2 regions of the Lentibacillus juripiscarius genome follow, and region 2 is predicted to be linked to the other one. Evidence: predicted binding sites of a transcription regulator. Region 2 holds the regulator's gene; the other holds the start of a gene.
The links. The regulator NrdR, encoded in region 2, represses ribonucleotide reductase genes. The targets are predictions, from matches to a motif close to AACACNATATATNGTGTT.

Region 1 (5,860 bases), on a different contig from region 2:
GAAGCGCGATAAAATAATCGTATCCAAAACCGTTCATCCGGAATCAAGAGCAGTCATTCACACGTACGCAAAAGGACAAAACCTAGAGATCATTGAAATTGATCACAAAGACGGTCAGACAGATCTTGGGCAGCTACAAAACGAAATGGATGAGAATACTGCTGGGGTTGTTGTCCAGTATCCTAATTTTTTCGGTCAGATAGAACCAATGCAGGAAATAAATTCGATTATCCGCCAGCAAAAAAAGACTATGTTCATTGCCTCCAGCAATCCGCTCGCATTAGGTTATCTGACGCCGCCGGGAGATTTCGGGGCCGACATCGTTGTTGGAGATACACAAGTGTTTGGCATCCCGGCACAATTCGGTGGGCCGCACTGTGGCTATTTTGCAACAACTGATAAGCTGAAGCGCAAAGTTCCTGGGCGCCTGGTTGGCCAGACAACGGATGAAGAGGGAGAACGAGGATTTGTACTTACATTACAGGCCAGAGAGCAGCATATCCGGCGTGACAAGGCAACATCCAACATTTGTTCCAATCAGGCATTGAACGCGCTCGCCAGTTCCGTCGCTATGACCTCTATCGGGAAACATGGCCTTCGGAAAATGGCCGTGCTGAATATGCAAAAGGCACGGTATTTGAAGCAGAAATTGCAAGAGGCCGGAATCCCGGCGGCTTTTGACGGCCCATTTTTCAATGAGCTGGCTGTAAAACTTTCGGAAAATGTCACTAGTGTTAACGAAAGGCTGTTAGACAGCGGAATTATTGGTGGCTACGATCTGGAAAAAGCGTATCCGGAACTAAAGGGGCATATGCTGATTGCCGTCACTGAAATTCGTACAAAAGCGGAGATGGATACTTTTGTAAAAGAAGTGAGGGATATTCATGGCAAATAAGGATTTTCCATTAATTTTTGAACGCGGCCAGGAGGGGAGAACAAGTTATAGTTTTCCGGATCTTGATGTACCGGAGCTGGACTTGGATAGTGAGTTTGATGATGCCTATATCCGGACAGAAGCACCTGACTTGCCTGAAGTGAGTGAGCTGGAAATTATGCGTCACTACACGGCACTGTCCAAGCGGAATTACGGGGTTGATTCTGGATTCTATCCGCTTGGATCCTGTACCATGAAATACAATCCGAAAATAAATGAAGATGTGGCTCGGTTCGATGGATTTAGTCAATTGCATCCACATCAGGATCCGAAGTCAGTTCAGGGTGCCATGGAAATGATGTATGATTTGCAGACATCTCTTGCAGAGTTAACTGGAATGCATGAATTTTCCCTGCAGCCGGCCGCAGGTGCACAAGGTGAGTGGACCGGTCTTATGATGATCAGGGCTTTTCATGAGGCGAATGGTGATTATAACCGGACAAAAGTGGTTGTACCGGATTCCGCTCATGGAACAAATCCAGCTTCTGTTTCCGTTGCTGGCTTTGATGTGGTCACGGTCAAAACAAACGATCAGGGACTTGTTGACCTTGAGGATTTAAAACGTGTTGTAAATGAGGAGACAGCCGCGCTGATGCTTACTAATCCGAACACGCTTGGCTTGTTTGAAACGGAAATTCTTGAAATGGCTGAGATTGTTCATCATGCAGGGGGAAGACTGTATTATGACGGGGCTAACCTTAATGCAATCATGGGCTATGCAAGACCGGGAGACATGGGCTTTGATGTTGTCCACCTGAATTTGCACAAGACATTTACTGGACCACATGGTGGCGGTGGGCCAGGATCAGGTCCTGTCGGAGTATCCAGTGAAATTGCGCCATACCTTCCGAAACCGCTGCTGGTTAAAAAGGATGGCCAGTATATGTTTGACGATGACCGGCCTTTATCCATTGGTCGCGTAAAACCATATTATGGAAACTTTGGGATTAATTTGCGTGCTTATACCTACATTCGCACGATGGGTGCCGAGGGACTTAAAAAAGTAAGCGAATATGCCGTACTGAATGCGAATTACTTGATGCGCAGGCTGGAAAAGGAATATGTATTACCATATTCGCAGCATTGCAAGCATGAATTTGTTCTGTCCGGCAAAAAACAAAAGAAACTTGGTGTCCGTACGCTGGATATTGCCAAACGTCTTTTAGATTATGATTTCCATCCGCCGACCATCTATTTCCCGCTAAACGTGGAAGAGGCGATGATGGCAGAGCCGACAGAAACGGAATCGAAAGAAATGCTGGATAGTTTTGTCGATGCTATGCTAGCTATTTCCGAGGAAGCTAAAGACAATCCGGAACTGGTTCAGGAAGCACCACATCATACACCGGTCAAGAGAATGGATGAAACAACCGCAGCCCGGAAACCGGTACTGCGTTACTCGAAATAAATTGTTAAGCAAGGTTTTATTCTGTAGAGTGAAGCAAAAAGCAACAGTCTTTTAGAAAACAGCCTTTAATAAAATAAGAATCAAAGCAAAAAATGGACGGGGAAATAAATCCCCGTCCATTTTTTAAGGGCTTATAAAGATGATGGCCCGGTTGGCCGGCTCGTGTCCAGTCAAAGAAGTACTACGTGGCACTGACCGGAACGCTGGTCATCATTTGACTTTCCCCGTCCATTTTTTAAAGCCACCTTTCAGCTGGCTCAAATCGTCGTATCCTTTTTTATGAAGCAGCTGGGCCGCTCGTGCTGACCTTGTGCCGCTCTGACAATAGAGGTAGACCGGTTTATCCTTGCGCAATTCCACAAGCCTCTGTTTTAGCTGTGTCAGCGGAATATTCCGCGCGCCAAGTATATGGCCTTTTTTGAATTCATTTGGTTCACGAACATCAATGAGCTGCGCCTTACGGTAGCCTTCCCGGAACTGTTCTTCGGTCAAGGTTTTCAAAAAGTTTTTTTGTCTGAAGAACCGGAACATTCCAAAGGCCAGAAGCGCAACTATTACTATAATCAAATACTCCATAATTTGTTCCCCCGTCATTCACATTGCTATCGAGTCTATTATATGCTGTATCGCTCTATTTTTCAAAGTATTTTTTGCTGTGGAAATTAGTCAATGTTCAGATCCTCAAAAAATGGGAATGGCGGATATTGTGGGAACCTGCAGAATTTCCTGCTGAATGGATAATTTAAAAATCCCAAAAAAATTGTTTTTTACGCGATTAGCTTGATTATCCTTTCATTATCTTGATATACTTATCCTTTCTTACGATTGACAAATCATATTGTATTTGTTCTCTTCACCCCATATATTGTATTCAAATTTAAGTTATGTACTATATATTGTTTTCTTAAAGTGAAGTATGATATGTTATTAGTAACAGCATGGTGAGTTACCATGCCGGACAACCTTATAAAGGAGTGACCCCATTATGTCGACTGCTGTTGAAAATCAGCTTGACATCGATGTGCAATCATTGAATGAAGATATAAGACTTTTCCCTCAGGTTCACCCGATTACAGATGATATGAAACGGACGCACAAAGGTGTTTCCAGGCTGGTTATGCTCGACCGGTATGCATTCAAAGATACCGCAAAGCGGACACTTAAAGCCGGGGATTTCGTCGTTCTGACAGTTAAGGCAGACCCGAAGTTTCCTGCACGTGGCCATGGCTTTATTAAATCTATTGATTGGGACAACTCGGACGCTGCCATTCAGGTAGATTCCGAGTTTCTGTCCGTTCTTGATGATGAGGAGGAAGCGGCCACAGGTGTTGTGCGGCGCTCTCTTGATGTGATCGACAAACCTTTGGAACTTTACTACGAACAAATTGCCAGACGAAATGCAAACGGCTTGGCAGAGGTAGAATTAACGAAAGAAAAACAGGATGAATGGTTTGAGAAATTTAACCAGGAATTAAGCAGTATGAATTTTATTCCTGCCGGTCGCGTTCTGTACGGTGCCGGTGCGGACACAGATGTCACCTATTTCAATTGTTACGTCATGCCGTATATCAAAGATTCCCGTGAAGGAATTTCAGACCACCGCAAGCAAGTGATGGAAATTATGTCACGGGGTGGTGGCGTCGGTACCAACGGATCGACCCTTAGGCCGCGAAATGCACTCGCCAGGGGGGTGAACGGCAAATCGTCCGGTTCGGTATCCTGGCTGGATGATATTGCGAAACTGACCCATTTAGTAGAACAAGGCGGATCGAGACGTGGAGCCCAAATGATCATGCTGGTTGATTCGCATCCCGATATTATCGAATTCATTATTTCTAAAATGCAGAACCCGAGAATACTTAGGTATCTGATTGAAAACACCGAAGACGAGCAGATTAAAAAGCTTGCACAGGAGAAGCTGAATTTTACACCATTGACGGAAACAGAAACCGATTTATATCAGGGGATCGTCAACTATCGGTCCATGCCTGGTCAAGGTGGCTTTACACAGGCGGCTATTCGTGAAGCAGAGCAGAAATTGCTGACCGCTGGGACGTATACGGTTCATAACCCGGAATTCCTGACCGGTGCCAATATTTCCGTTTGCATTACCAAAGACTTCATGGAAGCCGTTGAGAATGATGATTTCTATGAACTCCGTTTTCCAGACGTTGAAAATTATACCGAGGAAGAGATGCGTGCTTATAACGAAAAATGGCATGAAGTTGGAGATGTTCGCAAATGGGAAGCGATGGGCTACGGGGTTCGTGTCTATCGTCGTGTGAAGGCGAAAGAACTATGGAATTTGATTAATATTTGTGCGACCTATTCGGCTGAGCCGGGCATTTTCTTTATTGACAATGCCAATGAAATGACAAACGCACAAGCCTATGGCGATCAGGTCGTTGCGACAAATCCGTGTGGGGAACAGCCGCTTGCACCTTATTCCGTCTGCAACCTTGCCGCAGTCAATCTGGCTGAAATGGCTGATAAACAAACGAAGACAGTGGATTTTGCAAAGCTGAAGCAGACAGTCAGGACAGGTGTCCGTCTGCAGGATAATGTCATTGACGCAACACCATACTTCCTTGAAGAAAATAAAAAACAGGCACTAGGCGAGCGACGTGTAGGTCTAGGTGTCATGGGTCTTCATGATTTATTGATTTACTGTCAGACAAAATATGGATCAGAAGAAGGCAATAAACTCGTTGACCGTATTTTTGAAACAATCGCAACAACTGCTTATCGTGAGTCGATTGAACTGGCAAAAGAAAAAGGCAGTTTCCCGTTCCTCGTCGGCGAGACCGATGCCGAAACAAAAGAATTGCGGGAGGCATTCGTGAACACGGGATACATGCAAAAAATGCCGGATGATATTAAAGAAGCAATACGCGACCACGGCATCCGTAATTCCCACCTGCTGACGGTTGCACCGACTGGAAGCACCGGAACGATGGCTGGCGTGAGTACCGGACTGGAACCATATTTCTCATTTTCGTATTACAGAAGCGGCAGATTAGGCAAGTTTATTGAGGTTAAAGCTGACATTGTTCAGGAGTACCTTGATGAGCATCCTGAACAGGATTCAGACAGTCTGCCGGACTGGTTTGTGTCCGCAATGGACCTAAGCCCAGAGGCACACGCGGATACCCAGTGTGTCATACAGCAATGGGTGGACAGTTCCATATCCAAAACGGTTAATGCACCAAAAGGATATACGGTTGATCAGGTGGAAAGTGTGTACCAGCGATTATACAATGGCGGTGCAAAAGGTGGAACCGTATACGTCGACGGTAGCCGTGATACACAAGTGCTCACCTTAAAAGCAGAAGAAAATGCAGCAAGTGAACAAACCGAACTTTTTGAAGAGGAAAGGCCGAAAGTTGTTCTGATGGATACCATTCAGGAGTTGGATAAAACCAATGTCACCTTTGGATCGGAAGTCGGCGACACTTGCCCAGTATGCCGGAATGGAAGTGTTGAAGAATTAGGCGGCTGTAATACGTGTACAAGCTGCG
Region 2 (5,860 bases):
CTTCGGTTTTTATGTGGTTAGATTTTGTGAGTTCCACTTTTGAACCGTTAATTTTAAAAGTCATTTTGTCCGCTCCAACTGAAATATGCGGACCAACTACAGGAATAACCTTAAGTGTTATTGAGAACCTAAAACCTCGGAAATGATTTCTTTCCGTATTCTTAACATAAACCATGTAAGGGTAAACAACTGGACTTTCATTAAGTATAGATGCGTATGTTTTATTTATCCTTTTTTGTATACGAGGAAGGAGCATAGAAATAACCATATCATGGTACAGTAGTGCCTGTGACGGTTCATCAGTATTTATATCTTTTGCCAAAGAATCAAAGGGTTGTATGGTCATTGAAATTCCAAGTGTTAAACAAATGGCAATAATGGTTTTTTTCATTTCGTCGTTCGTTCCTTTCACATGTTTTAAATTTAGGATTTCCCTCTCAGAAAAGTTTATGTGTGGAAGAATAATACTTCCGGAAACGGGCGCGCATAAGAAGAAGCCTCTGCCTTGCGAATATAGGTGGTGAAAAGTGTGAATGGTAAAGCCTTTGCTTTATTATTGATTGTTCTTGGAATTAACACTTTAAGGTATGGAACTTACCTTTTAGAAGGATCTACGAGTATATATAATTGGATACTTTTTGCTTTGAATTTGCTATCTTTGACCATAATCGTCATTTTAAAAACTAAAACAAAAGCAATTGATTCAAAGGATAATTAAGTCAAGCCAAGTTATCCGTTATCGGGCGCAATTCTATAATAAGTTTTATAAGCAGACTCTCAGTTGATTGGAGTGGAAGGCGGCGACTCCAGCGGGAATAGCATGAGCTGAAGACCCCGCAACGAAGCGTAGCGAAGTGAGGAGGCTGACGCCATGCCCGCGGGAAGCGTCCGCCTGAAACGGAAATTAACGGGTTGTGGACAAGAACAACTGAAAGACAGCACAATTAACCGCTGGTCCATATATCGAAGAGGTTGCTAGACACATCGATGAAAGATTTGATGAAGTAAAAGATATTTTTCAAAGCCCATTTAAACGCATACTAATAAAAACAATAAGGAGCGATTATGCTCCTTTTTCCTTCGTTCTCCAAATAACCTCCTTAATAGATTTCTCCAATTAACGAAAGAATTATAATTACAAAGTACGACCAACTGTTCATTATTGTATAACTTCGGAAATTGTTCAGCAGGGTTTTACTCTTTGGAGTGGCGCAAAAAGCAACAGTCATTTAGAAAACAGTTCTTTTTTGATGAACGCCACCTGGAAACGCATTTCATTAATTTTATTTACTTCAGTGGTGAAAATCGTGTTACAATATAGAAACATAGTCTATGATTAAATTAGCCATTAAAAGATATATACTCATAACAGAGCGGGTGAGGAAAGTGCCGTTACGTCAAACAATCGCCAGGTATTTCAGTGATCATGCGGAAACAAATGATTCACATACGGATCCCTTGCTTCAGACACACTATTACAAAATAACTGCTGATAAAGGAGTAACTATTCTGGAAAGTCTATTTCGGAATGATCCGTTGTATGATATTCATGCTTCCTCCAGCGATCGCGGTGAAATTAGCGCAACGATTACTGAACGTAAAAAGGCATTTATTGTAGCAACTGTGACTATGGTCAAGCCGCTTCAGACAGCCATCGACTTTTCGGTTACAACCGAGTCATTCCTACGATTTGATCTCGGCTTCAGCCATAAAGTGATTCAGCGGTTATACGCCCATACGGATAAAGAACTGCCGCTTGTAAAAAACATAGAGCAACAGCCTGCTCACAGATGATTGGAGTAAAACAACATGCGATGCTCAAATTGCCAGAATAAAAGTACAAAAGTGTTGGATTCACGACCGATTGAGGAAGGGCGTTCCATCCGACGGCGCAGGGAGTGTGAACAGTGCGGTTTCCGGTTCACGACGTTTGAGCGGATTGAAGAAGTTCCGCTGATTGTCGTTAAAAAAGATGGCACCAGACAGGAGTACAGTCGCGAAAAATTGATACGCGGACTCATCAAAGCATGTGAAAAACGACCGGTCCCGCTGGAATCCATTGAAGAGGTTGCACTTGAAGTTGAAAAAGCCTTGCGTAACGAAGGTGTATCGGAAGTGGAAAGCAATCAAATAGGTGAAATGGTGATGGAACAGCTGTCAACAATTGATGAGGTGGCATATGTTCGCTTTGCTTCTGTTTACAGGCAGTTTAAGGATATCTCTGTGTTTTTGGATGAGTTAAAAGATTTGATAAAGACGGATAAAGAACAAAACGATTAAGTTATAAAGAAATATTTGTTTACAATAGGGAAAGGGTTTGTGCACCATGCGTGACATTGGGAAAATTTTACCGATTGACGGCTATCGAGTACTGCTGGAAAAAGATTTGCCGGCGGATTTTGCACATGCACTGACACATTTGTACCAGCCGCTCATCGGCATACAGGCAATTTCCTTGTACATGACACTACTGCATGAAATCGAGCTGCAGCAAGATTCGGCCGTACAGACACACCACACATTAATGAATTACATGGATTTGCCGCTCGATGATCTTTACCGGACCAGACGGAAATTGGAAGGCATCGGTTTATTAAAAACCTTCCAGGAGCAGGCGAATGAATACAACATTTATACGTATGAATTACACCCGCCTTTTGCCCCGTCACAGTTTTTTATGGATGAAATGCTTGCACAGCTCTTGTATCATCATATCGGAAAGGTGAAATTTGCAATGCTGAAGGATCATTTCGCCAAACCACATCGAGGCAATCAAGGTGTAAATATTACGGCTTCTTTTGGAGATGTTTTTCAAACCGTGTTGCCGGATGAAGGGACACTGGAGAAACCCGCGGCAGAATCTCGTAATTTGCATGAAAGAAAACCAGAACAGTCAACGGAACCTGATTTCAGTTGGATGGAACGGGTACTAAAGCAGCGAATGATCCCTGCAGAACAAGTGCTGACACAAGCCAACAGGCAGTTGATTGCACAGATGATGACACTGTATGATATGCCGGAATATGAGGTTGAAAAAGCCGTGCTATGGGCACTGACAGAGGAAAACGCACTAAATCAAAATGAATTTAAAGAAGCGTGTCATGACCTTTTCCAGAATAATCACCAGGCCGCTGTCAGGCTGACGGAAAAACAGCCGGACACAACGGAAGAAACAATAACGCACAACCCAACGACAAAAGAGGAACAGCTGATTGCAGAACTGGAAAGGATATCACCGAAGCAGCTGTTGGAAGACTTATCCAATGGCGGTCAGGCGTCCAGCCAGGATTTGAAGGTAATCCGGGAAGTGATGACAACGCAAGGCCTGCCTTCACCGGTCATGAATGTGCTGATTCACTATGTTTTGCTTCAGTCCAACATGAAGCTGTCCAAAGCCTATATGGAGACGATTGCAAGTCACTGGTCGCGTGCTAACCTGCAGACGGCAAGGGAAGCCATGCGCTTTGCCAAAAACGAAAAGGCACACTATCAACAGCGCAAAAACAAGAAAAAATCCAGCCAAAAAACGGCTTCAAAAGAAGTTGTCCCCGAGTGGTTCACGGAAAGAAAAAAGAAACAGCGTGACACTAATCCTGCTCCCAAACAGCAGCAAGGCATATCAGACGAAGAATGGCACGAAACGGAACAGCTGCTGAAAAAGTTCTCCGGGAAGAAGAATAGTCAATCGTAAGGATGATTTACATGAAGCCGGTACAATCGGAACTGAAAAAATGGATGCAAAAAAACAAAAACTTCAAAGAAAATTATTTGCGTGTTCGGGAAGAAGTACTGAATGATCCGGAAATACAGGCATTCCTGTCACGAAATCCGCAGCTGTCCCAGCAGGAAGTGGACAAGAACCTGATTAAACTTCATGAATATAAGACACAATCCAAGCAGTGTGACAAGTGTGCATCATTCGGACAGTGTATCAACATGCTGCAAGGTTACTCCCCTGTTCTTCAGACTGAAAATGGCGAAATTCATCTGGTTTACGAGAAATGTCATAACAGGATTGATGTGGAAAAACAGCGGGAACAGCAGAGTCTTATTCAAAGTTTATATATGCCGAAAGAAATACTGGATGCAACGATAGCCGACATTGACCATGATAGTGAACGAGGAGAAGGTATTCGGCAGCTACTTCTTTTCCTGAATAATGCTAGCAACGAATTGCCTGCAAAAGGTATTTATTTCCACGGTCCATTCGGTGTCGGCAAGACTTATCTAATCGGTGCACTAGCCAATGCACTGAAAGAGTACAATAAATCATCGATGCTAATTTACATGCCTGAATTTGTCCGGGAAATGAAGAGCTCCATTAAAGATGATTCGATTAATGAAAAAATCAATTACTTTAAAAACACCGATGTGCTCATGCTTGATGATATCGGTGCGGAAACCCAGTCCGCCTGGTTCCGGGACGAAATACTTGGATCCATTCTGCAGTATCGGATGATGGAAAATATGCCAGTGTTCTTCACGTCCAACTACAGTCTGGAACAGTTGGAGCAGCAAATGGCCTCCACTAGCCGGGGCGGCAATGAAACAGTGAAAGCTGGCCGTATCATCGAGCGAATCAAACAGGTTAGTAAAGAAGTTGGTCTGGGTGGTGAAAACCGCCGGGATGGCCAGTAATTCTCATGAGAAACCACGGTCGGTCCGAAGGGTGTTTGTCTGGTTCAAGAAACTGGATAGACACCTTTTTTTGCAACAGGCACTAGCATCGTGCATCTCCCTATCTTACTGAGCCTGGACAAAGATAGTTACTAGTTTTTATGGAGTATACATGTTTCGGTATGGATGTCCATATAATGTAACAGTTTGGTCTTGGGTGAGGGTGATGTATTTGCTTGAAGTGTATTTCGAATCGGATAAAGAGGCAATACGTTTTTGTGAGTATTTATTTCAAATTAACAAAAAGCTTGAGCTGCACTGGAAAAACAATAAAGAATGGGGGAATCATTTACAGCTGGATTATCAGGTGCCCGGCAACGATCTAATGGAGACAATCGCCGAGGCAATGGTCGGTGTATTTGTTTCACATCGGCTAACGGATATGCTGGATGCTATTATTAAAGATTATTATTATTATTCGAATCCTGATGAAGTTGAACGCATTATGGATTTGTCCTATCGTATCGTCACGGGTGATGTGGATGATAGTCAGATTATAAGAAACAATAAGGATCCATGCCGTCTTCTTTACTCGCTTTTCTCCGCCAATATTAAACATTCCGGAGCGGTTCATTTTGATTCCATTGTCAACTTTCAGTCAAAAGTGTTTAAGGATCAGCTTGCTCACTATGTTGGACTGGCCATTGACGAATTCAAACTGGAAGAGGATCACCAAGCGTTTATTGACATGCTGCGCAACCATATCGGACAACGCAAATCCATGTTTCATACGGTTCACGTTCTCCAGGGCGAGCCGTTTTCTTTTTACAGACCGGATGGGAAACGCTTTTCCAGAATTGAACTGCGGAGGCTGATGCAAGAGGAACCGCTTTATATGGTTGGACTTGACGAGGATGAGTGGAATCTTGCACCACTGATTGCCATGTGTCCGGAAACCATCTATATTTACGGAGACAGCCCGTCAGATGCAAAAACACTGACCGTCATCAACGTCTTTCAGGAGCGCGTGACATTCGAACCAAAGAAGCGATTTCCATTTCCATATCAACTGACACATAAATGAAAAAAGGACTTGATTTTATGTGGAACGGGAGCTATAATAAAACAAATATCATTTTAAGCTAGTTAAAAGTAACGATAAGGACATGATTATTTGCCCCGGCAGCAAAGAGAAGGAAGTCATTGGCTGAAAGCTTCCACTGATCGGACAAATGATTACCCC

Region 1: a site for NrdR is predicted at 3,197-3,214, ahead of ACFSUO_RS00085 (vitamin B12-dependent ribonucleotide reductase). Genes of this name have one in related genera too.

What each region holds. Positions count from the first base shown of each region.
Region 1 is NZ_JBHUNA010000001.1:11,029-16,888, reverse strand. Features, by position in the region: gene gcvPA (aminomethyl-transferring glycine dehydrogenase subunit GcvPA) at 1-895, shown strand, start outside; gene gcvPB (aminomethyl-transferring glycine dehydrogenase subunit GcvPB) at 885-2,342, shown strand; gene ACFSUO_RS00090 (rhodanese-like domain-containing protein) at 2,553-2,918, opposite strand; gene ACFSUO_RS00085 (vitamin B12-dependent ribonucleotide reductase) at 3,328-5,860, shown strand, end outside.
Region 2 is NZ_JBHUNA010000030.1:35,902-41,761, reverse strand. Features, by position in the region: gene ACFSUO_RS12770 (DUF3888 domain-containing protein) at 1-391, opposite strand, end outside; gene ACFSUO_RS12765 (hypothetical protein) at 530-718, shown strand; gene ACFSUO_RS12760 (cytosolic protein) at 1,387-1,794, shown strand; gene nrdR (transcriptional regulator NrdR) at 1,810-2,280, shown strand; gene ACFSUO_RS12750 (replication initiation and membrane attachment family protein) at 2,327-3,691, shown strand; gene dnaI (primosomal protein DnaI) at 3,703-4,638, shown strand; gene ytxC (sporulation protein YtxC) at 4,859-5,701, shown strand; T-box leader at 5,764-5,860, shown strand, end outside.